DNA from 2 places in the Oxalicibacterium sp. genome. Region 1 is predicted to be linked to the other one. Evidence: predicted binding sites of a transcription regulator. Region 1 holds the regulator's gene; the other holds the start of a gene.
What was found. The regulator LexA, encoded in region 1, represses DNA repair genes until DNA is damaged. The targets are predictions, from matches to a motif close to ACTGTATNNNNATACAGT.
Positions count from the first base shown of each region.

Region 2: the regulator LexA is predicted to act here: its motif matches at 6,954-6,971, upstream of ACO1VH_RS10180 (PA0069 family radical SAM protein).

Region 1 covers NZ_JBMQZD010000001.1:401,960-414,020, forward strand. Annotated here, with positions in the region: gene rplI (50S ribosomal protein L9) at 1-51, opposite strand, end outside; gene rpsR (30S ribosomal protein S18) at 78-362, opposite strand; gene priB (primosomal replication protein N) at 378-671, opposite strand; gene rpsF (30S ribosomal protein S6) at 717-1,085, opposite strand; gene lexA (transcriptional repressor LexA) at 1,320-1,973, shown strand; gene ACO1VH_RS02050 (RNA methyltransferase) at 2,033-2,794, opposite strand; gene ACO1VH_RS02055 (inositol monophosphatase family protein) at 2,949-3,740, shown strand; gene ACO1VH_RS02060 (DEAD/DEAH box helicase) at 3,908-5,269, shown strand; gene mutS (DNA mismatch repair protein MutS) at 5,433-8,099, shown strand; gene ACO1VH_RS02070 (hypothetical protein) at 8,163-9,113, shown strand; gene ACO1VH_RS02075 (FKBP-type peptidyl-prolyl cis-trans isomerase) at 9,180-9,725, opposite strand; gene ACO1VH_RS02080 (JmjC domain-containing protein) at 9,820-10,947, shown strand; gene ACO1VH_RS02085 (hypothetical protein) at 11,230-11,460, shown strand; gene ACO1VH_RS02090 (MBL fold metallo-hydrolase) at 11,579-12,061, opposite strand, start outside.
Region 2 covers NZ_JBMQZD010000005.1:121,667-133,727, reverse strand. Annotated here, with positions in the region: gene ACO1VH_RS10205 (DUF748 domain-containing protein) at 1-2,091, shown strand, start outside; gene chrA (chromate efflux transporter) at 2,122-3,336, shown strand; gene ACO1VH_RS10195 (Tex family protein) at 3,482-5,824, shown strand; gene grxD (Grx4 family monothiol glutaredoxin) at 5,900-6,214, shown strand; gene ACO1VH_RS10185 (UbiX family flavin prenyltransferase) at 6,243-6,830, shown strand; gene ACO1VH_RS10180 (PA0069 family radical SAM protein) at 6,986-8,176, shown strand; gene ACO1VH_RS10175 (host attachment protein) at 8,287-8,727, shown strand; tRNA gene ACO1VH_RS10170 (tRNA-Thr) at 8,790-8,865, opposite strand; gene ACO1VH_RS10165 (ClpXP protease specificity-enhancing factor) at 8,884-9,378, opposite strand; gene ACO1VH_RS10160 (glutathione S-transferase N-terminal domain-containing protein) at 9,454-10,065, opposite strand; gene ACO1VH_RS10155 (cytochrome c1) at 10,148-10,912, opposite strand; gene ACO1VH_RS10150 (cytochrome b) at 10,933-12,061, opposite strand, start outside.

The sequences.
Region 1 (12,061 bases):
TTCGCCCAGGTTGCCGAGATTAACGACTTTTTCCAACAGAATGACTTGCATGTTTTTTCTCCTGATTCAGTCGTTGATTAGGCGTTGTGCAGATCGGTGTACGGCAGCAGCGCGAGGAAACGTGCGCGCTTGATCGCCGTATCCACTTGGCGCTGGTAGATTGCCTTGGTGCCGGTCAGGCGTGCCGGCATGATCTTGCCGTTTTCCTGAACGAAATCCTTCAGCGTGTCGATGTCTTTGTAATCGACCTGCTCGACGCCTGCAGCGGTGAAGCGGCAGAACTTCTTGCGTTTGAACAGCGGGTTCTGCTGTTTGCGTTTTTCTTTCAGTTTGTTCTTGTCGAATTTTTTACCGAATGCCATTTTTGGCTCCTGTATCTAAATGTGTTTTTCGAAATCTGTGAGATGGAAAACAAGGCTTTTGCCGTTGCGTCCCTTGCGTGCCAGAAAACCTGTGAATCTGAATGTCCCGCCCAGTTCGGCCTGGTTGAATCTGCCCGAAATCTCGCCCGCGGCAATCGCGGCAACTTCAAACTCGACCAACCTGGGGGTTCCCGCTTCAATTTGCTGCGAACTGTGCAGCAATCTTGCTTCCACTATCGGTACGCCTGCCGGCGTGTAACGCAGAATTTCGCGCTCGGCGATGGTGGCAACAAATTGAAACTGGTTCACGAAACGGCTTCAAAAACCTGATTCACACTCCCGGTACGCCAGGACTTAGGCAGCAGGCGCCTCGTTGCGATGGCTCTTGGCAGCGTCTTCCTTCTGCACGGCCTTCATCATCGGCGAAGGTGCGGTTTCGGCCTTCTTCATCTTCACGGTCAGATGACGCAGAACGGCATCGTTGAACTTGAAGCCGGTTTCGATTTCAGCCAGCGTTTCGCTGTCACATTCGATGTTCAGGCAGACGTAGTGTGCTTTCGCCAGTTTCTGGATCATGTAGGCCATTTGACGACGACCCCAGTCTTCCACGCGATGGATAACGCCGCCGCGTGCAGTGACGATACCCTTGTAGCGCTCGATCATTGCAGGCACTTGCTCGCTCTGATCGGGATGCACGATGAATACGATTTCATAGTGACGCATGTAAGCTCCTTATGGACTTGATTAAACGCCCACCCCGGCGTCAGACGAGTGTGGGAAGAGGAAAAGCCCGCAACTATACCGCGAATCCGGCGAAAATTCAATTCATTCAAGCATTTAGGGCCATGCCCACTGCCGTTTCGGCCACATGCGACGAGGCGCCTGGCACATGGCGCTTGCATTGATGCAAATACTGTATAAAATCCCATACTGTCTGCATTCACAGCACAAGCCGCCATGATCAAGCTTACCGCCCGCCAGGAACAAATCCTCAACCTGATTCGCGACGCGATCGAAAACACCGGTTTTCCGCCCACGCGCGCGGAAATCGCCGCCGAACTTGGTTTCCGTTCTGCCAACGCGGCGGAAGAACATCTGCAGGCACTGGCCCGCAAGGGCGCGATCGAAATCTCGCCCGGCACCTCGCGCGGCATCCGTTTGCGCGACAGCGGATCGAACGAACGCGAGGCGCCGTCGCAGATGGCACTGCCGCATCCTGCACTGATGCAGTTGAGCCTGCCGCTGGTCGGCCGCGTCGCCGCCGGTTCCCCCATTCTGGCGCAGGAACACGTGGAACAGACGTACAACGTCGATCCGTCGATGTTCCCGGTCAAGCCGGACTACCTGCTGAAAGTGCGCGGCATGTCGATGCGCGACGTCGGCATCCTGGATGGCGACCTGCTGGCAGTGAAGAAAACCGATCAGGCGCGCAACGGCCAGATCGTGGTCGCCCGCATCGGCGACGACGTAACGGTCAAGCGCTATCGCAAGACCGGTTCGGCGATCGAACTGCTGCCGGAAAATCCGGACTTCAAGGTCATTCGTGTCGGCGATGGCGACGATTTCGCACTGGAAGGATTGGCGGTGGGTCTGGTGCGCTCCTGGCACTAAATCGCCGAAGCATTCGCTGAAATCTTCGTTGGCGCAGCCACCGATACGCTGCGCCAGCATCAATCCAGCCGGCGCCGCCTTTCGATGATCTGGCGCGCAATGCCGCGCAGGATGTTGACCTCTTCCGTCTCCAGCTGCGTACGCGCGAACAGGCGTTTCAGGCGCGGCATCAGTTTCTTCGGATTCTGCGGATCGAGGAAGTCGATCTCCATCAGTGCCTGCTCCAGATGCGCAAACATGCCTTCGACCTGCTCTGCGCTCGCCGGCTCACCCTGGAAGCCGATACCGGCTTCCGTCAGATTCTCTCCCGATGCAGCCATGCGGCATTCGTAAGCCAGCAATTGCACCGCCTGTGCCAGATTCAACGAAGCGTATTCAGGGTTGGCCGGAATGTTGATCAGCGCATTGCACTTCTCGACGATTTCGTTCGGCAGACCGTAGCGCTCGTTACCGAACACCAGCGCCACCGGCGCCTCGATAGCCGACATCGTTGCAGATGCCGTACGAGGCGACAGGATGGGGGGCGAATATTCGCGCAGCCGCGCCGATAGCGCCGCAGCAAAATGCACCCCCTGCAAGGCCTCGTCGATCGACGTAACGACGCGCGCGGCATTCAGCACATCCAGCGCACCGCTGGCAAAGGCAATGGCTTCCTCGTTTTGTGCAAATGCCATGTCGCGCGGATTGACCAGCACCATCTCGGCAAATCCCATCGTCTTCATCGCGCGCGCGGCGGCGCCGATATTGCCCGGATGGCTGGTTTCCACCAGCACGAAGCGCAGGCGTTTGAAAAGAGGCGTGTCGGTTTGCGGCTGGTTCATTTAAAATAGCGGCATTGCGCGGCAATCCGGCTGGAACGATGGCCTTGTGCGATTTTTCGCACACTCGACCAGCCCTTTATGCCGCATCGCTCATTAATTCGAATCGGGTAGCGCGTTCGTACAGGCGAAGCGCCGCCATTTTAACGGAATCCCTATGCACCCCATGCTCAATACGGCGGTTAAGGCCGCGCGTCGCGCCGCCGCCGTCATCAACCGCGCCTCCTTCGACCTGGATCGCGTGAAGGTCACCGACAAGGGACACAACGACTTCGTCACCGAAGTCGATCGCGCCGCCGAACAGGCGATTGTCGAGATTCTGTTGAACGCGTACCCCGATCATGCCGTGCTCGCCGAAGAATCCGGCGCATCGGCCAACCTGCACGACGAATCCGAAAATGTCTGGATCATCGATCCGCTCGACGGCACCACCAACTTCATCCACGGCTTTCCGCAATACTGCGTATCGATCGCACTGCAACAGAAAGGCCAGATCACGCAGGCCGTCGTCTACGATCCGACACGCAACGACCTCTTCACCGCAAGCAAGGGCGGCGGTGCCTTCCTGAACGAGAAGCGCATCCGCGTCTCCAAGCGCGACAAACTGTCCGAAGCATTGCTCGGCACCGGCTTCCCGTTCCGCGACATGCGTCGCCTCGACGAATACATCGAGATGTTCAAGGCCATCATCAAGAATTCCGCCGGCCTGCGCCGCCCCGGTTCGGCTGCACTGGATCTGGCCTACGTGGCGGCCGGCCGTTTCGACGGCTTCTTCGAAAAAGGCCTGAAGCCGTGGGACATCGCCGCAGGTTCGCTGCTGGTTACCGAAGCGGGCGGTATCATGGGCGATTTCACCGGCGAATCCGACTATCTGTACAAGGGCGACATCATTGCCGGTTCGCCAAAAATCTTCGCGCAGATGGTTTCCCTGCTCGCTCCATACAAATAAACATCGCAAATAGCGGCGCTGCGCAGGCAGCGCTGCTATACTGCAGCCACGCGGCATCGCACCAGTCCTCTGCCGCCGTCCATAACGACGCTCCCAACACCGAATCCGTTTGCCTGCGACTGGCGCCACGCGGCGACAGGCCGATCACTTTTTTCATCGAGTTTCACATGTCATTTTCCGACCTCGGCCTGGCCGAAGGCATTGTTCGTGCCGTGACCGAACAAGGTTACAACGCTCCCACTCCCATTCAGGCGCAGGCGATCCCCGCCGTGCTGACCGGCGGCGACTTGCTGGCCGGCGCACAGACCGGCACCGGCAAGACCGCCGGCTTCACGCTGCCCGTACTGCATCGTCTCGCAACCAGCGGCACGCCGCATAAGACACGCACGTCGCCACGCGCCATCCGCGCGCTGGTGCTGACGCCGACCCGCGAACTCGCCGCACAGGTCGAGGAAAGCGTGCGCGCCTACGGCAAGTACACGAACCTGTCGTCGGCCGTCATCTTCGGTGGCGTCGGCATCAATCCGCAGATCAAGCTGCTGCAGCACGGCGTGGATATTCTCGTCGCGACACCGGGCCGCCTGCTGGATCACATGCAGCAAGGTACGGTCAATCTGGATAACATCGAAATCCTGGTGCTGGACGAAGCCGACCGCATGCTGGACATGGGCTTCATCCGCGACATTCGCAAGGTGCTCGCCGCCTTGCCGCCCAAGCGCCAGAATCTGCTGTTTTCCGCCACCTTCTCCGACGAGATCAAGGCATTGGCGAACGGCCTGCTGAACAATCCGGCGACGATTGAAGTCGCGCGGCTGAATTCCACCGTCGAAATCATCGAGCAGAAGATCCACCCGGTCGATCGCGACCGCAAGCATCCGCTGCTCGCACATCTGATCAAGAGCCGCAGTTGGTCGCAGGTACTGGTCTTTACGCGCACCAAGCACGGCGCCAACCGTCTGGTCGAACAGCTCGGCAAGGACGGCATTTCCGGCATGGCGATCCACGGCAACAAGAGCCAGTCTGCGCGCACCAAGGCGCTCGCCGAATTCAAGGACGGCAAACTACAGGTACTGGTCGCTACCGACATCGCCGCGCGCGGCATCGACATCGACCAGTTACCGCACGTCGTCAACTACGATCTGCCGAACGTGCCGGAGGATTATGTCCACCGCATCGGCCGCACGGGCCGCGCCGGCGCAACCGGCGAAGCCGTCTCGCTGGTCTGCGTCGACGAGCACGTGATGCTGAAGGACATCGAAAAGCTGATCAAGCGCAAGCTGCCGGCGGAAGTCATCGTCGGCTTCGAACCGGACCCGAATGCAAAGCCGCAACCGATCCAGTTGCGCAGCCAGGGCCACGGCGGGCGCCGTCCGCAGCAGCCGGGGCGCGCAGCCGGCGGCGGATCGCGCCAGTCGCAGCCGGCAGCCAAGCCGGCCAATGGCGCGCCGCGTCCGAACAACCGATCGGGAGCCTCCTCCGCCAATCGCAACGGCAACCAGCCACAACGCAACGCAGGGCGCGGACGCTAACCCTCGCGATCCCGGCACTTGCGGCACACCGTCGCAAGTGCCCGCCCCGCCATGCCGGTCTACAAAGACGGTGGCGTCGCATACAATGTCGTCTTTATCCTGGGCGCACCGCCGATGCACACCATCCGGCGGCTCGCGCGCTGTTGACGAACCAGAACCGACCATGTCATTGCCGGCAAACGAAAACAGATCCTCTCCGTCGCACGAAAAACACACGCCGATGATGCAGCAGTACCTGCGTCTCAAGAGCGATCATCCGACGACGCTGCTGTTCTACCGGATGGGCGATTTCTACGAACTGTTCTTCGACGATGCCGAAAAGGCGTCGCGCCTGCTCGGCATCACACTGACGCAACGCGGTTCTTCCAACGGCAATCCGATCAAGATGGCTGGCGTGCCATTCCACTCGGTCGAGCAATATCTGGCGAAGCTGGTCAAGCTCGGCGAATCGATTGCGATCTGCGAACAGATCGGCGATCCCGCCACCAGCAAGGGGCCTGTAGAGCGCAAGGTCGTACGCGTGATCACGCCCGGCACCTTGACCGATTCCGATCTGCTGCCGGAAAAGGCCGAACGTCCGCTGCTCGCATTGAACAGCAGCACGCAACGCAAAAACGTCACGATCGGCCTCGCCTGGCTGTCGATGGCCAGCGGCGCGCTGAAGCTGATGGAATTCACCGTCGATGCACAGCAGGTGGAAATGCGCCTGAAGCAGGAACTGGAACGGATCGCGCCGGCCGAAATCCTGTTGTCGGGCGGCATTGACCAGCCGTTCGACGCATTCGGTGACTATGCCCTCGCCCGCACTACGCTGGTGCCGGACTGGCACTTCGACAGCGAGCATGGCGGCAAGGCGTTGCTTGAACAATTGCAGGTTGCCACACTGAGCGGCTTCGGCGCCGATCGACTCAAACCGGCAATCGGCGCCGCCGGCGCCCTGTTGCGCTACGCGCAATCGACGCAAAGCCAGGGACTACAGCATGTACGCACGCTGACCGTCGAAACCGAGAATGAATTCATCGGCCTCGATGCCGCCACGCGCCGCAATCTGGAACTGACCGAATCGCTGCGCAACCAGGACAACGCACCGACACTGTTCTCGCTGCTCGACCATTGCCGCACCGCGATGGGCTCACGCCTGCTGCGCCACTGGCTGCATCACGCGCCGCGCGACCAGCGCGTTGCCGTTGCACGCCACGCCGCCATCAACGCACTGATGCGCGCCGACGCCACCGGCGGCATCTCGTCGACGCTAGCCTCGGTGCCCGACATCGAACGCATCACCACACGCATTGCACTGATGAGCGCCCGCCCACGCGATCTCGCCGGCATGCGCAACGGCCTGCAGCAACTGCCGTCGCTGCGCACCTATGTATCGATGTGCAACAAGGATGCCGATGCGCCGTTGCTGAAATCCATCCACGATGCGCTGGCGACGCCAGGCGAATGTCTGGATTTGCTGGAGCGCGCGATCGCAATGGAACCCGCCGCAATGGTGCGCGACGGCGGCGTCATCGCGCGCGGCTACGATGCAGAACTGGACGAACTGCGCGGACTGTCCGAAAACGCCGGCCAGTTCCTGATCGACCTGGAAACGCGCGAGCGCGAACGTACCGGCATCGCCAACCTGCGCGTCGAATACAACAAAGTGCATGGCTTCTACATCGAAGTCACGCACGGCCAGACCGACAAGGTGCCAGACGACTATCGCCGCCGCCAAACGCTGAAGAATGCCGAGCGTTACATCACGCCGGAACTGAAGGCATTCGAGGACAAGGCGCTGTCGGCACAGGAACGCGCACTGACACGCGAGAAATTCCTGTACGACCAGTTGCTGCAGCAACTGCTGCTGCACATCCCGGTTCTGCAAAGCATTGCACATGCACTGGCGCAACTGGACACGCTGGTGTCGCTCGCCGATCATGCCTTGCGCAACAACTGGTGCGCGCCGCAACTGGTGGCCGAACCCGCCATCGCCATCGAACAAGGCCGCCATCCTGTCGTCGAGAATCACATCGAACGCTTCATCGCCAACGATTGCATGCTGAACGACGAACGTCGCCTGCTGCTGATCACTGGCCCCAACATGGGCGGTAAATCGACCTACATGCGGCAGGTTGCGCTGATTACGCTGCTGGCCTACGTCGGCAGCTTCGTCCCGGCTGCCAGCGCTGTCATCGGCCCGATCGATCGCATCTTCACGCGTATCGGCGCGGCCGACGATCTGGCCGGCGGCCGTTCCACCTTCATGGTCGAGATGACGGAATCGGCCGCCATCCTGAACGGTGCCACCGAACACTCGCTGGTGCTGATGGATGAAGTCGGCCGCGGCACGTCGACCTTCGATGGCCTGGCGCTCGCCTGGGCGATCGCACGCCATCTGATCGAATCCACACGCAGCTTCACGCTGTTCGCCACCCATTATTTCGAATTGACGCAATTGCCGGAAGCGCATCCGACTGCGGCAAACGTGCATCTGTCCGCCGTCGAGCACAAGGATCGCATCGTCTTCCTGCACGCAGTGCAGACCGGACCGGCATCGCAGAGCTATGGCTTGCAGGTGGCGCAACTGGCCGGTGTGCCGCAAACCGTGATCCGCGCCGCGCGCCGGCATCTGGCTTCGCTGGAAGCGCATTCGGTGCAGCAGACGCCGCAATTCGATCTGTTTACGGAACGCGACGGCATCGCAAGCGAGCCGGAAATCACCGCACCGCAATTTTCAATGGTCGATGATGCCATCGCCGACATCGATCCCGATGCGCTGTCGCCGCGCGAAGCGCTCGAAGCACTGTACCGGTTGAAAGAGCTGAGCAGACAGTCGGGCAGTTAAGGCCAACTCAGGCATAACCAAGGCATAGTTAAGGCACAACCAGCGAAGCAGACAAGGCCCCGCATGAAATCGTCCATTCTTCGTTCGCTGCTCTGCCTGATCCTACTGTGCCCGCTGCTGGCGCAGGCAAGCGAAGCCTTCAGCTTCGGCGTCATCGCCCGGCCTGCGCACGCAGCCACGGCAACAACGCTGCTGCGCAAGGCGATCGATGAAACCGATGCCGACAACCTCGCCTTTGTCGTCGCCAACGGCATCAAGGCCGACGACGAGTCCTGCACCGATGATCTGTACAACGAGCGGCATGCGCTATACGAAAGCGCGAAGAACGGATTGATCGTCTCTCCCACTTCCGGCGACTGGGCAGACTGCGTCAATGCGATGAAACAGTCGATCGCCATCGAACGTCTGCGCCGTTTGCGCGAACTGTTCTTCGTTGGCGAATTCTCGTTTGGCCAAAGCCAGATTCCGCTGATCCGGCAGTCGACGATTCCGACATTTCGCATGTATGCGGAAAACATGCATTGGCGCATCGGCGACGTACTGTTTGCGACGATCAATCTGCCATCCAACAACAACAATTTCCAGAACGCGGCCGGCCGCAACAGCGAATACGAAGATCGTCAGGTTGCCAACAATGATTGGCTTAAGCGGCTTTTCATCACCGCCAAGGCAAGCAGATTGAACGGCATCGTGCTCTTCTGCGACGGCAATCCGATGGCCGCCCATGGAGAACATGATTCCGGCATCTTCTTCGGCGGCAAACGCGGCGGCTATGCCGAGATCCGTCACCACATTCTGAAATCGGCCGCGACCTTCCAGGGCCGTATCCTCATCGTGCATGCAGAGCAGGATGCGCACTCAGCGAAAGGCATCCTCTGGCACGACAACGTCGGCATGCTGCGTGCGGCCGCACCGTGGACCAAGATTAAGGTGAACCCTGCACAGCCGCAGCTGTTCGCCGTCGTAACACCGGCTGTCGCATCCATCACGGGACACAACGCCTCCACGCCTTGATGCCGTCGCTCCACGCAAAAAACAAAAAGGATGCCGAAGCATCCTTTTTTAATGGGTGAAACGATCTCAATGTATCGGATGGCTGCGGAACTGGTCGCCCGCGCTATCCTCATCGTCGTCGCCATGATGGTGGTGACCGTGCGGACCGTGCACGTGACCATGGGCGATTTCCTCTTCGGTCGCTTCGCGTACGCCCGTCACCTTCAGCGTGAAACGCAACGCCATGCCGGCCAGCGGATGATTCCCGTCGAGCACCACCTTGTCGTCCGCGATGTCCGTCACCGTGAAGATCACCGGCATCTCGTCATCGTCTGGCGTTTCCGGCGAACCTTCGAACTGCATGCCAACTTCCAGCGGCGTCGGCAGGCGATTACGCGGCTCGATCTTCACCAGCTCAGGATCGTAGTCGCCGAAAGCATCATGTGGCTCGACCTGGATCGTGTCCTCGAATCCCACTGTCTTGCCTTCCAGCGCTTCCTCAATCTTCGGCAGCGTATTGTCGTATCCGCCATGCAGATACGTCATCGGTTCGCGGCTTTCCTCGATCAGTTCACCCTGAGCGTCCGACAGTTTGTATTCCACGGTCACGACCGTGTTCTTGGCTATCTGCATGATGATCCTTTCATTGAATGCGGGCATTATACTCCGAGCCGTTTTCATACCCTTTCGCTCTCTGTCGGGCAGGTGCCTGACCTATAATGGCACGATGAAAAAACTGACTCTGCTGGGCGGGTTGACCGCTGCCGAATTCCTGCGTGATTACTGGCACAAGAAACCTCTGCTGATTCGCCAGGCCATTCCCGATTTCAAGCCTTTGCTGTCGCGCGATCAACTGTTCGATCTGGCAGCCCGCGACGATGTGGAATCGCGGCTGATCACACGCGAAAAACGCCGCTGGAAAATGGACAGCGGCCCGTTCAGCGAGGTTCCACCGCTAACGCAAAAAAACTGGACGCTGCTGGTACAGGGCGTCAACCTGCACGACGATGCGGTCGATGCCTTGATGCGCCAGTTCAGCTTCGTGCCTGACACGCGACTGGACGACCTGATGATCAGCTACGCCACCGAAACCGGCGGCGTCGGCGCGCATTTCGATTCCTACGACGTGTTCCTGCTGCAGGCCCAAGGCCACAGGCGCTGGCGTATCGGTGCGCAAGCCGACCTGACACTGCAGGAAGGCGTACCACTAAAAATCCTCAAGCATTTCGAACCGGAAGAGGAATTCGTGCTCGCGCCCGGCGACATGCTTTACCTACCGCCGAAATATGCCCACGAAGGCACGGCAATGGACGAATGCATGACTTATTCGATCGGTTTTCGTGCACCGTCCTATCAGGAACTCGGGCAAGCTCTTCTGGAATCGCTGATCGACACAATCGACCTTCCTGGCCGCTACGCCGATCCCGATCTGAAACCGTCGAAGCACCGTGCGGAAATCGGTAACGCGATGCTGTCGCGCATCACCGCAGAATTGAACAAGGTACGCTTCACGCAGGATGACATCGCACTTTTTCTCGGCGAATATCTGTCCGAACCGAAGCCACACGTTTATTTCGATGCTCCCGATACGGAACTGACAAGGGCGCGCTTCGTCCAACTGGCGAAGAAGTCAGGAATCAGACTGTCGCGCAAGACGCAAATGTTGCATCGCAGCAATTACATTTTCCTCAATGGAATGTCCTTCGAAACAGCTGGTGTCGACAAGGAAATTCTTGTCATGCTAGCTAACGAAAGAGAACTTGCCGGAGAAGCAATCAAGTCGGCATCCGCGGAACTGCTCGAAGGCTTGCATGGATGGTACAAGGACGGTTGGCTGCATTTGAAATCAACATGATTCGACCGATTGCGTATCTTCGTTCAACACGGAACAATGGCACGAAATCCGCGATCAAAAATACCTGCCCGAACCTTTTGTATCATTCGTACATCGACCTTAACAAAGTGTAAAACCGTTGTGTCATAGGCAAAAAGAAGCGCTATAATTTGTTGCTAGGACGCTTGCGTTGCGTCGCACCGCAACAATGGTCGAAACAACAAACAGGCACCTACGCGCGATAATGACCGGTAATTATTGATCGCCATATCACAATCAACCACGTTATTTGAAAGATAAATCATGACCAAATCCCTGCTGATCGCATCCCTGTTGGCTATCGCCCTGACCGCTTGCAGCAAAAAAGAAGAAGCACCGGCAGCTCCGGCCGCTACTGAAGCTCCTGCAGCCGCTCCGGCCGCTGAAGCTCCGGCAGCTGCACCAGCAGCAGAAGCACCAGCAGCTCCGGCCGCTACCGAAGCTGCTCCGGCTGCTGAAGCTCCTGCCGCTCCGGCAGAAGCTCCTGCAAAATAATTCAGCCTGTCTGAATGAAAAAAGCCGACCTGCGGGTCGGCTTTTTGTTTGGCTAGGCATTTCGGCCTAGCCGATTCTTGCTTTGCTCTCTTAAACCGCAACGGTCATTCTTTTACGGCTAGCAATCCGTCCAGTCGAACCCTTCTTCCTGACAAGCGGTCGTCAGTGCAACGGCACCCTGCACCACAGGCGTCAATGCGGCCAATGCCAGTTCCGGCGTATTGTTCTTCAAGCTCAGATGCGCTCCCACCACGCGCGTCAATCGCGTGCGATCTACTTCGGCAAGAATCTCGGCCGCAGACTCGTTCGACAGATGGCCATAATCGCCGCCGATGCGCCGCTTCAGCGACTCGGGATAACGCGAATCCTTCAGCATCTGCCGATCGTGATTGCATTCCAGCATCAACGCGTTGCAACCGCCCAGCGCAGCAATCATGTGCGCAGTTGCATGGCCGGCATCTGTCAGCACGCCAAGCTTGCGATTGCCGTCGTGCGCAATGTATTGCACCGGCTCGCGTGCATCGTGCGGCACCGTATAAGGCGTCAATTCCATATCTCCGATGACGAAGCGCTCCGAATCTCGGCAAAAATGCAGTGACAC
Region 2 (12,061 bases), on a different contig from region 1:
ATCGATACCGGCAAGCGCATCGTCGACGTCGGCGAAGTCGTTTCGAACCGCGCCGGCTTCTCGCTGCAGCAGGGCAAATCGCCCGGTGCAAGCAAACGTGCCGGCGATGCGGCAAATGCGCCGAGCACCGCATCGGCAAAATCGGCCTCGAAGAAGAATGGCGGCAAGGGTGCGGAAGAGCCGGGCTACATCGTCAATATCGGCAAGATCACGATTGCCGGCTGGTCTGCACAACTGGAAGACCGCAGTTTGCGCCGTCCGGCGGTGACGACGATCGCGCCGCTGAATCTGGCCATGCAGAACGTATCGACCAAACCGGATGCGCGCGGCCGCATCGATCTGCAAGCCACCGTCAACAAGAACGGCAAGCTGTCCGTGGAGGGCGAGCTGGGCATGGCGCCGCTGTATGGCGATCTGGTGCTGGACTTCCAGCAGGTCGACATCATGCAGCTCCAACCCTACTTCACCGAGCAGGTCAACATCCTGCTGACGCGTGCCAACGTTTCAGGCAAGGGCGCACTGCGTTTCGCGCAGAACAAGGGCGACTTTACCGGCAGCTTTAAAGGCGATGTCGCGCTCGGCGACGTGGCAACCGTCGACAAGCTCAGCGCCAGCGATTTCCTGCGCTGGAAATCGTTGAGCGTCAAAGGCATGGACGTCAATTTTTCGCCGTTCTCGCTGAACATCGATCAGGTCGCGCTCAACAATTTCTTCGCGCGCATCATCATCGATTCGACCGGTCGCATCAATCTGCAGGATGTCGCGCGCGGCGAGGATGGCGCGCACAAGAGCGTGACCAACGAAAATCAGCCGGTTGCCACGCAGGAACGCGTGCGCGGCACCAACACCGCCAGCGCACCGCTGCCGCAACCGGCCAAACCAGCCAGCGCCATACCGCCGATCAAGATCGGCAAGGTATTGCTGCGTGGCGGCCGCGTGCGCTTCACCGACAACTTCATCAAGCCGAACTACACGGCTACGCTGGAGCGTCTGGGCGGCTCCATTGCCGGCCTGTCGTCGGATGCGAACAGCAACGCCAACGTCGATCTGAAAGGATTGGTCAACAGCGCGCCGCTGGCGGTGGCCGGACGCGTCAACCCGCTGAAGGGCGACCTGTCCATGGACATTCGCGCCGAAGTACGCGGCATGGAACTGGCGCCGCTTTCGCCCTATTCCGGCCGCTACATCGGCTACGGCATCGAGAAGGGCAAGCTGACCTTCGACGTGTCGTACAAGGTTGAGGATCGCGTGCTGACCGCGCAGAACCGCCTGATCCTCGAACAGCTGACGCTGGGCGACAAGGTCGACAGTCCGGATGCGCCATCGCTTCCGGTACAGTTCGCGTTGTCGCTACTCAAGGATCGCAACGGCGTCATCGACATCAATCTGCCAATCGGCGGCTCGCTCGACGATCCACAGTTCTCGATCGGCGGCATCATCGTCAAGGTGATCGTCAACCTGATCACGAAAGCGGTGACGGCGCCGTTTTCGCTGATCGGTTCGATGTTCGGCGGCGGCGAGGAGTTGTCGCACCTGGCCTTCGATCCGGGCCGCGCGGCACTGACCGACAAGGCGGCGGAAAAACTGAAGACAATCGCCAAGGCGCTGGATGACCGTCCTGCGCTGAAACTGGAGATCACCGGTCGCACCGATCCGCAGGCCGATCGCGAAGGATTGAAGCGCGCATCGATAGACCGCAAGGTGCGCGCGCTCAAACTGAAGGAGATGGTCGCGCGCGGCCAGTCTGCCGAAGGCGAGCGCGTCATCGTCACGCCGCAGGAATATCCGGCGCTGCTCAAGCGCGTCTACAAGGACGAGGACTTCAAGAAGCCACGCAACATGATCGGCTTCCAGAAGGATCTGCCGGTTGAGGAAATGGAAAAGCTGATGATCGAAAATGCCAAGGTCAGCGATGACGATCTCACCTTGCTGGGCAATCGCCGTGCGCAGGCAGCGAAGGACTGGCTAACGACCGAAGGCAAGATTCCGGCTGAACGCATCTTCATCCTCGCTTCAAAATCCGGTGCCGACGGCAAGGACAATGCAAAGGGCGATACACCGGCGGCGCGCGTCGATTTCTCGTTGAAGTGATACGAATATCGCAATCGCGCAATCGTCTTCATGTCTTCGCAACATCCCGCAAAGGATGGTGCTGCCGATAGCGCCATCCGCATCTTCCTGATCTTCCTGCGACTGGGGCTCACCAGCTTCGGCGGCCCGGTCGCGCATCTCGCTTACTTTCGCGATGAATTCGTCTCACGCCGCCGCTGGTTGAGCGAACGTGCCTATGCCGACCTGGTGGCGTTGTGCCAGTTCCTGCCGGGTCCGGCAAGCAGCCAGACCGGCATCGCGCTGGGATTGTTTCGCGGCGGCTATACCGGCGCGCTGGCGGCATGGGCTGGCTTCACGCTGCCGTCGGCCATTCTCATGATCCTGTTTGCGCTCGGCATCGCGCATCATCAGGACCTTTTATCTTCTGGCATCCTGCATGGGCTGAAAGTCGTGGCAGTCGCCGTCGTCGCACAGGCCGTCGTCGGCATGGCGCGCATCCTGTGCACCGGCGTAGCGCGCATTGCGGTGATGCTTGCCGCTGCTGCCACGGCACTGCTCTTCCCCGTTCCGCTAGCGCAAATCGGCATCATCGCCGCAGCCGGCTTGATCGGCCTGTTGCTGAAACCCGCACAAACCACGCCGCACGAAGCGCTACCGACAACAATCGGCCATCGTGCAGGCGCCGGCTGGCTGGGCATCTTTTTCATATTGCTGGCGTCCCTGCCCATCCTGTCGCACATCTTTCCGGCGCCGGCGTTGATGGCAGTGGACGCGTTCTATCGCGCCGGCGCGCTGGTATTCGGCGGCGGCCACGTCGTGCTGCCGCTGCTGCAAAGCGAAGTGGTGCATCCGGGCTGGATCGATGCCGGCACCTTCATGGCCGGCTATGCCGCCGCGCAGGCGATGCCGGGGCCGCTGTTCACGTTCGCCGCCTTCCTCGGCGCCGCGATGCCGGGCTTCGCGTCGCCATGGCTGGGCGGACTGGCATGCCTGCTTGCGATCTTCGCTCCCGCTTTCCTTCTGGTCACCGGTGCGCTGCCGTTCTGGGAAACGCTGCGCCGCAATCCGAAAGCGCAATCGGCGCTGGCCGGCGTCAATGCAGCCGTCGTCGGCTTGCTGCTCGCGGCCTGGTATCAGCCGGTGTGGCAGACCGGCATTCTTGATGCAGGCGATGCTGTGCTGGCGTTATTGGCGTTCGCCGCGCTGACGTTCGGCCGTTGGCCGCCATGGCTGGTGGTGGCGGGCGGCGCATTGGCCGGCTGGTTGTTGACGGCATTGCCATAAGACCCGTCATCCAATATCGCCATCGAACATTACTCCCAGGCATCGACCTTGATACGCCCGCGCGTCTGGGCCGATTTGTCAAGACTGGCGCATCCCCTCGTTTTGCGTATCATCTAGCGCTCGTTTTACATTTCACCGGATCCTCATGCTGCCTTCGATCGAATTACGCCTCGCCCACGAACTCGCCGCCAAACCGCAACAGATCGCCGCTGCCGTCGCCCTGCTGGACGAAGGCGCCACCGTGCCGTTCATCGCGCGCTACCGCAAGGAAGCCACCGGTGGACTCGACGATACGCAACTGCGCCTGCTGGAAGAACGTCTGCGTTATCTGCGTGAACTGGAAGATCGCCGCGCCGCGATCATCGCGTCGATAGAAGAACAGAAGAAGATGACGCCGGAACTGCTGGATGCGATCCAGCATGCGGAAGACAAGACGCGTCTCGAAGATTTGTATCTGCCGTACAAGCCGAAGCGCCGCACCAAGGCGCAAATCGCCGCCGAAGCGGGTCTGACGCCGCTGGCCGATGCGCTGCTGGCCGATCCGATGCTGTCGCCCGAAGCCGAAGCAGAAAAATACCTGAAGCCGGCCTTCACCGTCGACGGCACCGAGAATCCCGGCGTGCCGGATGCCAAAGCCGCGCTCGACGGCGCACGCCAGATCCTGATGGAACGCTTCGCGGAAGACGCGACACTGCTGCAAGCGCTGCGCGAATACCTGAACGAACATGGCATCGTCGAATCGAAGGTGGTCGACGGCAAGCAGGATGCAGGCGCCAAATTCGCCGACTACTTCGACTATTCGGAAACGCTCGGCACGATTCCGTCGCATCGCGCGCTCGCACTGTTCCGCGGTCGTCGCGAAGAGATGTTGAACGTCAATCTGCGTCTCGACACTGAAGAAGAAAAACCGAAATGGGATGCGCCGCACAATCCCTGCGAGGAACGCATCGCCAAGCGCTTCGGCATTGCCAACCAGGACCGTCCGGCCGACAAGTGGTTGTCCGACACCGTGCGCTGGACCTGGCGCGTGAAAGTCTTCATGCATCTGGAAACGGAATTGATGACGACGCTGCGCGAGAAAGCCGAACAGGAAGCGATCAACGTGTTCGCGCGCAACCTGAAGGATCTGCTGCTGGCCGCGCCGGCCGGCCCGCGCGCGACGATGGGCCTCGATCCCGGCCTGCGTACCGGCGTGAAGGTCGCCGTGGTCGATGCCACCGGCAAGGTGGTCGATACGGCAACCATCTATCCGCATGAGCCGCGCCGCGACTGGGACGGTTCGCTGCACACGCTGGCGCTGCTCGCCGCCAAGCACAACGTCGCGCTGATCTCGATCGGCAACGGCACCGCCTCGCGCGAGACCGACAAACTGGCACAGGACCTGATCAAGATGACGCCGGAATTGAAGCTGACCAAGATCGTCGTCTCCGAAGCCGGCGCTTCCGTCTATTCCGCTTCCGAATTCGCTTCACGCGAATTGCCGGAACTGGACGTCTCGCTGCGCGGCGCCGTATCGATCGCACGCCGCCTGCAGGACCCGCTGGCGGAACTGGTGAAGATCGATCCGAAATCGATCGGCGTCGGCCAGTATCAGCACGACGTCGGCCAGACGCAGCTCGCGCGTTCACTTGACGCCGTCGTCGAGGATTGCGTGAACGCGGTCGGCGTGGACGTCAACACGGCATCCGCGCCGCTGCTGGCGCGTGTGTCCGGCCTGAACAACAGCGTCGCGCAAAGCATCGTCAGCTATCGCGACATGAAAGGCATGTTCGCCTCACGCGAAGCGTTGCGCGCGGTGCCGCGTCTGGGTGACAAGACCTTCGAGCAGGCAGTAGGATTTTTGCGTGTGATGAACGGCGACAACCCGCTCGACGCCTCGGCCGTGCACCCGGAATCGTATCCGCTGGTCGAAAAAATCCTGGCCGACATCAACAAGGATGTGAAAAGCGTCGTCGGCGACAGCAAGCTGCTGAAATCACTGAGCCCGGCCAAATACGCGGACGACAAATTCGGCGTGCCGACCGTGACCGATATCCTGAAGGAGCTGGACAAACCAGGCCGCGACCCGCGTCCGGAATTCACCACCGCGACCTTCAAGGAAGGCGTCGAGGAAATCCGCGACCTGCGTCCCGACATGATTCTGGAAGGCGTGGTGACCAACGTCGCCGCGTTCGGCGCCTTCGTCGACATCGGTGTGCATCAGGACGGGCTCGTGCATATTTCCGCACTGTCGAATACCTTCGTCAAAGATCCGCACACCGTCGTCAAGGCCGGCCAGGTCGTCAAGGTGAAGGTGCTGGAAGTCGACGAGAAGCGCAAGCGCATCGCGCTGACGATGCGCCTGTCCGACAGCGCGCCGGCGCCGGGCAGCCGTCCCGAGCAACGCGGAGATCGCAACGACCAGCGCCGCTTGTCGCAACAACAACGCGCTCCACAGCCGCAGGTCGGCGGCGCAATGGCTGCCGCGTTTGCAAAACTGAAATCCTGATGCAGTGCAGCGTGCCAGCCCGGATTTTCCTATAATGACGGATTCAAGCAGTATCAACCCCAATGTGAGGCCGCAATGAGCGACGAAGTACAAACCTGGATCAAGGAAACCGTGACGCAGCACCCTGTCGTGCTGTTCATGAAAGGCACCGCACAATTCCCGCAATGCGGCTTTTCCGGCAAGGCGATCGCCCTGCTGAAGGAAGCCGGCGTCAAGGATCTGGTAACCGTCAATGTGCTGGACGATGCCGAAGTTCGCCAGGGCATCAAGGATTATTCGAACTGGCCGACCGTGCCGCAGCTGTATGTGAAGGGCGAATTCGTCGGCGGCTCGGACATCATGACCGAAATGTTCGAATCCGGCGAACTGCAGACGCTGCTGAAAGACTAACGTGACGGCAACTGCCGGCGCAGCCGAGATGACGACGCGACCGACACGGTTGATCGTTGCCATCACCGGCGCGACCGGCGTCATCTACGGCGTGCGCCTGCTGCAGGCACTGCGCCACATCGCAGGCGTGGAAACGCATCTGCTGATTTCCGAAGCAGGCGTACTGAACCTGCATCAGGAACTCGATCTCAATCGCAAGGATGTCGAAGCGCTGGCAGACGTGACGTACAACGTGCGTGACATCGGCGCCGCCATCGCCAGCGGCTCTTTCCAGTCGGACGGCATGATCGTCGCGCCCTGCTCGATGAAAACGCTGGCCGCCGTCGCACACGGCTTCTCCGACAACCTGATCGCACGCGCAGCTGACGTCACATTGAAGGAACGTCGCCGCCTAGTGCTGATGGTGCGCGAAACGCCATTCAATCTCGCGCATCTGCGCAATATGACCGCCGTTACCGAAATGGGCGGCATTATCTTTCCCCCGCTACCCGGCTTCTATCACCGTCCTGCTTCCATCGAGAAAATGGTTGATCACACGCTAGCCCGCGTGCTCGATCTGTTCGGCTTGCAACATGCGCTTGCGCCGCGCTGGTCGGGCATGAAAACATCGGACTAATCCGCCACTTCCACGCTGTTCAATACTGCGTCCAGGCAATCTTGCCGCTTTGCCATTGGCATGTCGGCAAGCCTCTGAAAATTTATCGCTCTTCGGCTTCGCATCGTCGTGCATGACACATATACTGTGTTTTTATACAGTATTTTGGATGCGCAATGTCTGACCGGGACGACGAATCGAACAACGAAGCGCAATGGATTGCCGCGCCGCTGAAAGGCCGCAAGGGTCGCGGTGCCGTGACCAACATGCAGGGACGCTACGAACTGCAAACCCGCGAAGCCTTCGACGATGGCTGGAGCGGCCATGACGACGAAACGTCGAAAGATGACGATGCGGACGAATCCGCTTCGACATGGAAGACGCAAATCATCGAAGAGCGGGCCAAGACCATCCTGTCACGCAACGCTTCGCCCGACCTGCCGTTCGGCGTTTCGCTGAACCCGTACCGCGGCTGCGAGCACGGCTGCATCTACTGCTTCGCGCGGCCCACACACAGCTATCTCGGCCTGTCGCCAGGGCTGGATTTCGAAAGCCGCATCTTCGCCAAGGTCAACGCGCCGGAACTGCTGCGGCGAGAACTCGCCAGCCCTTCCTATCGGCCTGAATCCATCGCGCTCGGCATCAACACCGATGCCTACCAACCATGCGAGCGCGAACTGAAGCTGACACGCCGCATACTCGAAGTGCTGCACGAATGCGAGCATCCGGTCGGGCTGATCACCAAATCGTCGCTGATCGAACGCGACATCGATCTGCTGTCGGACATGGCATCGAAACGCCTCGCATCGGTTGCCGTCACGATCACCACACTGGACCCGGCGATCGCGCGCACGCTGGAGCCGCGCGCCGCCGCGCCGGCACGGCGGCTGCGCACGATACGCACGCTGACCGATGCAGGCATTCCGGTCGGCGTCAGCATCGCGCCAGTGATCCCGTTCGTTACCGAACCCGATCTCGAACGCATCCTCGCCGCCGTCGCCGACGCGGGCGTCATCAGCGCCGGTTTCATCGTGCTGCGCCTGCCGTGGGAAGTCAGTCCGTTGTTCCGGCAATGGCTGCAGGCACATTTTCCCGATCGCGCACAACGCGTGATGAACCGCATCCATGACATGCGTGGCGGCAAGGATTATGACGCGACGTTCGGCTCCAGAATGAAAGGAGAAGGACTGTGGGCGGAACTGATACAACGGCGCTTCGATATCGCCGTCGAACGGCTGGGCATCGGCCAACGCGTCACGCGCTTCACATCCTTGGACAATTCGCGCTTTCGCCGCCCCTTGCATGTGCCTGCCGCTGTCGGAAAAGCGCACGGCAGCCAGCTCGACCTTTTCGGCAATACCGAATGACGACATTGCACTTGCCGCCCTGCACTGACGACATATGCACAATCGCTCTGAACGAAACCTTCTTTTCCCGGGTCGAAAATAAATCGCCACCGCTGACAAAGGAGGAAGACATGACCACCTGGATCGTTGCTGCCGATGAACATCGCGCCCGGATTTTCGAAGCGGACAATCTTCGCGCCCCGCTCCGCGAAATCGAAGCATTCCTGAATCCCGAAGCGCGCCTGCGTGAACAGGATTTGAATACCGATGCGAACGGCCGCTATTCCGGCAAACGCGGACTGGTCAACGGCTCGTCCGCCGAACCGGACAATAGTGCGGTGTTGCACAAGACCACGCTGTTTTCCAAATCGGTCAGCGACTATCTGGACAAGGCCCGCATCGAACACCGCTACGATCAGCTGACGCTGATTGCCTTTCCGAAATTTCTCGGCATGCTGCGCCAGAACATGAGCAAGGAAGTACAGCAACTGGTGACGAAGGAAGTCTCGAAGAATATTTCCGGGCTGGAATCGCGGCAGCTTGCGCAGTATGTGCGCACGTGGGTGCAATGACTGTTTTTACTCGCGCGTATCAAAAACAAAAAGGCCATTCCGAAGAATGGCCTTTGTTTTTCTGGTGCCGGCTGCAGGACTCGAACCCGCCACCCCATGATTACAAATCATGTGCTCTACCTGATGAGCTAAGCCGGCAAAGAGCGCGTATTGTACCTACTTAATACGCGTCAGAGTAGGCCTGCCGCTTTTTTTCGGCGGCTCCGGATCGTGTTCGGGATCGCCGTCTTCGCTGCCTTCCGGCCGCTCCATCGACGGCACCGAAGTCAGCGTCGGCGCTGTCGTTTCCGGCACATCGGTTTGCAACGCTTCCTGCCCGGCTTCGGTCGCATCGGCTGAACTCGTGGCTTCGAATGCCATGCCCTGACCGTTCTCGCGTGCATAGATGGCAACCACATTATCGACCGGCACGACGATGTCGCGCGAGACGCCGCCGAAGCGCGCACTGAAGCGGACCAACTCGTTTTCCATCTTCAGGCCGCTGGTCGCACTGAAGCTGATGTTCAGCACAATCTCGCCGTTCTTGACGAATTCCATCGGTACGCGCGTGCGTCCGTCGACGACGACCGCCATGTAGGGCGTGTAGCCGTTGTCCGTGCACCATTCATAGATGGCGCGCAGCAGGTAGGGCTTGGTGGATGTTTCAGACATGATGAAATACTGCAGATTTGCCACGAATTTGCCGCGTACTTCCCGCAGACTGCACAGGAAGGACGCGGCAGGAGCTTAGCGGCGCATGACCTTTTCGGACGGCGTCAGTGCTTCGATGTAGGCAGGACGCGAGAAGATGCGCTCGGCGTACTTCATCAATGGCGCTGCAGTTTTGGACAGCTCAATGCCGTAATGATCGAGGCGCCAGAGCAGCGGCGCAATCGCCACGTCCAGCATCGAGAACTCGTCGCCCAGCATGTACTTGTTCTTCAGGAACAGCGGCGCCAGCGTGGTCAGGCGATCGCGGATTTCATTGCGTGCCTTTTCCTGAATCTTCTCACCGCCGCGGCCTTTGTCGTTTTCCAGCGTGTGAACGTGGATGAACAATTCCTTCTCGAAATTGAACAGCATCAGGCGCGCGCGTGCGCGCATCAGCGGATCGGCCGGCATCAATTGCGGATGCGGGAAACGCTCGTCGATGTACTCGTTGATGATGTTGGATTCGTACAGCACCAGGTCGCGTTCGACCAGAATAGGCACCTGGCCGTACGGATTCATCGTCGAAATATCTTCCGGCTTGTTGAACAGATCAACGTCGCGCACTTCGAAGTCCATGCCCTTTTCGAACAGGACGAGACGGCAACGTTGGGAGAATGGGCAGGTCGTACCCGAGTAAAGAACCATCATTGTGCAGTTTCCTTAGAAACAAAAGGGTGAGACGCTGGACGGCTCACCCCGGAACAACTGCCCGCAATTCTGCGGGCACGAATTACTTGATCTCTTTCCAATAGGAAGCGTTCAAGCGCCAGGTGATCACGATGAAGACACCCAGGAACATCAATACCCAGGCGCCGAGGCGTTTCCGGGTATTTTGTGCAGGCTCGGCCATCCAGGTCATGAACGAGACCAGGTCGGCAACCGACTTATCGTACTCCAAGGACGACATTTTACCCGGAGTGACCTGTTCAAAGCCCGCAAACTTGTGAATGACCTTGTTTTCGTCGTGCGGATCCTTGATTTCCTCGTATTTTGCGGCCCGGATTCCTTGCAATTCCCACAAGACATGCGGCATGCCCACGTTCGGGAACACCATGTTGTTCCAGCCGGTCGGGCGGGTGTCGTCCTTGTAGAAAGTGCGCAGATAGGTGTACAACCAGTCCGAACCACTGCCGGCGCCGGAAGCCTTGGCGCGTGCGATCACCGACAAGTCCGGCGGCGTCGCGCCAAACCAGGCCTTGGCGTCCTTGGGGGCCATCGCCACCGTCATCATGTCGCCGACCTTGTCGCCGGTAAACAGCAGGTTGTCCTTGATCTGCTCATCGGTCAGGCCGATATCGCGCAACTTGTTGTAGCGCATCGATGAAGCCGAGTGGCAATTCAGGCAGTAGTTGACGAACAGGCGGGCGCCATTCTGCAGGGCAGCCAGATCCCGCGTATGGTCCGGTGCACGATCCAGCGGGAGTTCGGATTCGGCCGCTATCGCAAGGCCCGGTAGAAGCACCAACGTCGCAATCAGTTTTTTCAGCAATGTCATGTTCTTTTATCCTTTGCGACTTAGTGCGGATGGAAGACCACGCGGTCGGGAACGGGCTTGAACGTGCCCATTGCGCTCCACCACGGCATCAGCAGGAAGAAACCGAAATAGACGAAAGTACAGATTTGCGAAACCGTCGTACGGGCATCGGTCGGCGGCTGCACGCCCAGATAGCCCAGGATCAGGAAGACGATGCCGAACACCAGATAGATGTACTTGTGCCAGCCCGGACGATAGCGGACCGACTTGACCGGCGACGTATCCAGCCACGGCAGGCCGAACATGATCATCACCGACACGCCCATCAGCACGACACCCCAGAACTTCGCGTCGAAGATGAACATGCCGACGATGACCAGCAGACCGATCACCGCTGCGGCGATCTTGAACTTGCTGGCCAGCCGCGTCTTCAGGATGATCAGCGCAACGTAGGCTGCCACGCCGGCCGCCAGCCAGTACATGAAGTCCGACGTGGTCGCACGCAGGATCGAGTAGAACGGCGTGAAATACCAGACCGGTGCAATGTGCGGCGGCGTCTTCAGCGGATCGGCCGGAATGAAGTTGTTGTACTCGAGGAAGTAACCGCCCATTTCCGGTGCGAAGAACACGACTGCAGAGAAAATCGCCAGGAAGATCGTGACGACGAACAGGTCATGCACCGAGTAGTACGGATGGAACGGAATGCCATCGAGCGGCACACCCTTCTCGTCGACCTTTTCCTTGATCTCGACGCCATCCGGGTTGCTGGAGCCGACTTCGTGCAGCGCGACGATATGCGCGATGACGAGGCCGATCAGCACCAGCGGGATCGCAATCACGTGGAAGGCGAAAAAGCGGTTCAGCGTCGCATCGGACACCACGTAGTCGCCGCGAATCCACAGCGACAGGTCCGGGCCGATGAACGGAATCGCGCCGAACAGGTTCACGATCACCTGTGCGCCCCAGTACGACATCTGGCCCCACGGCAGCAGATAGCCGAAGAAGGCTTCCGCCATCAGGCACAGGAAGATGCCGACACCGAACAGCCACACCAGTTCGCGCGGCTTGCGATAGGAACCGTACAACAGACCACGCAGCATGTGGATGTAGACGACGATGAAGAAAGCCGACGCCCCCGTCGAATGCATGTAGCGCACCAGCCAGCCCCAT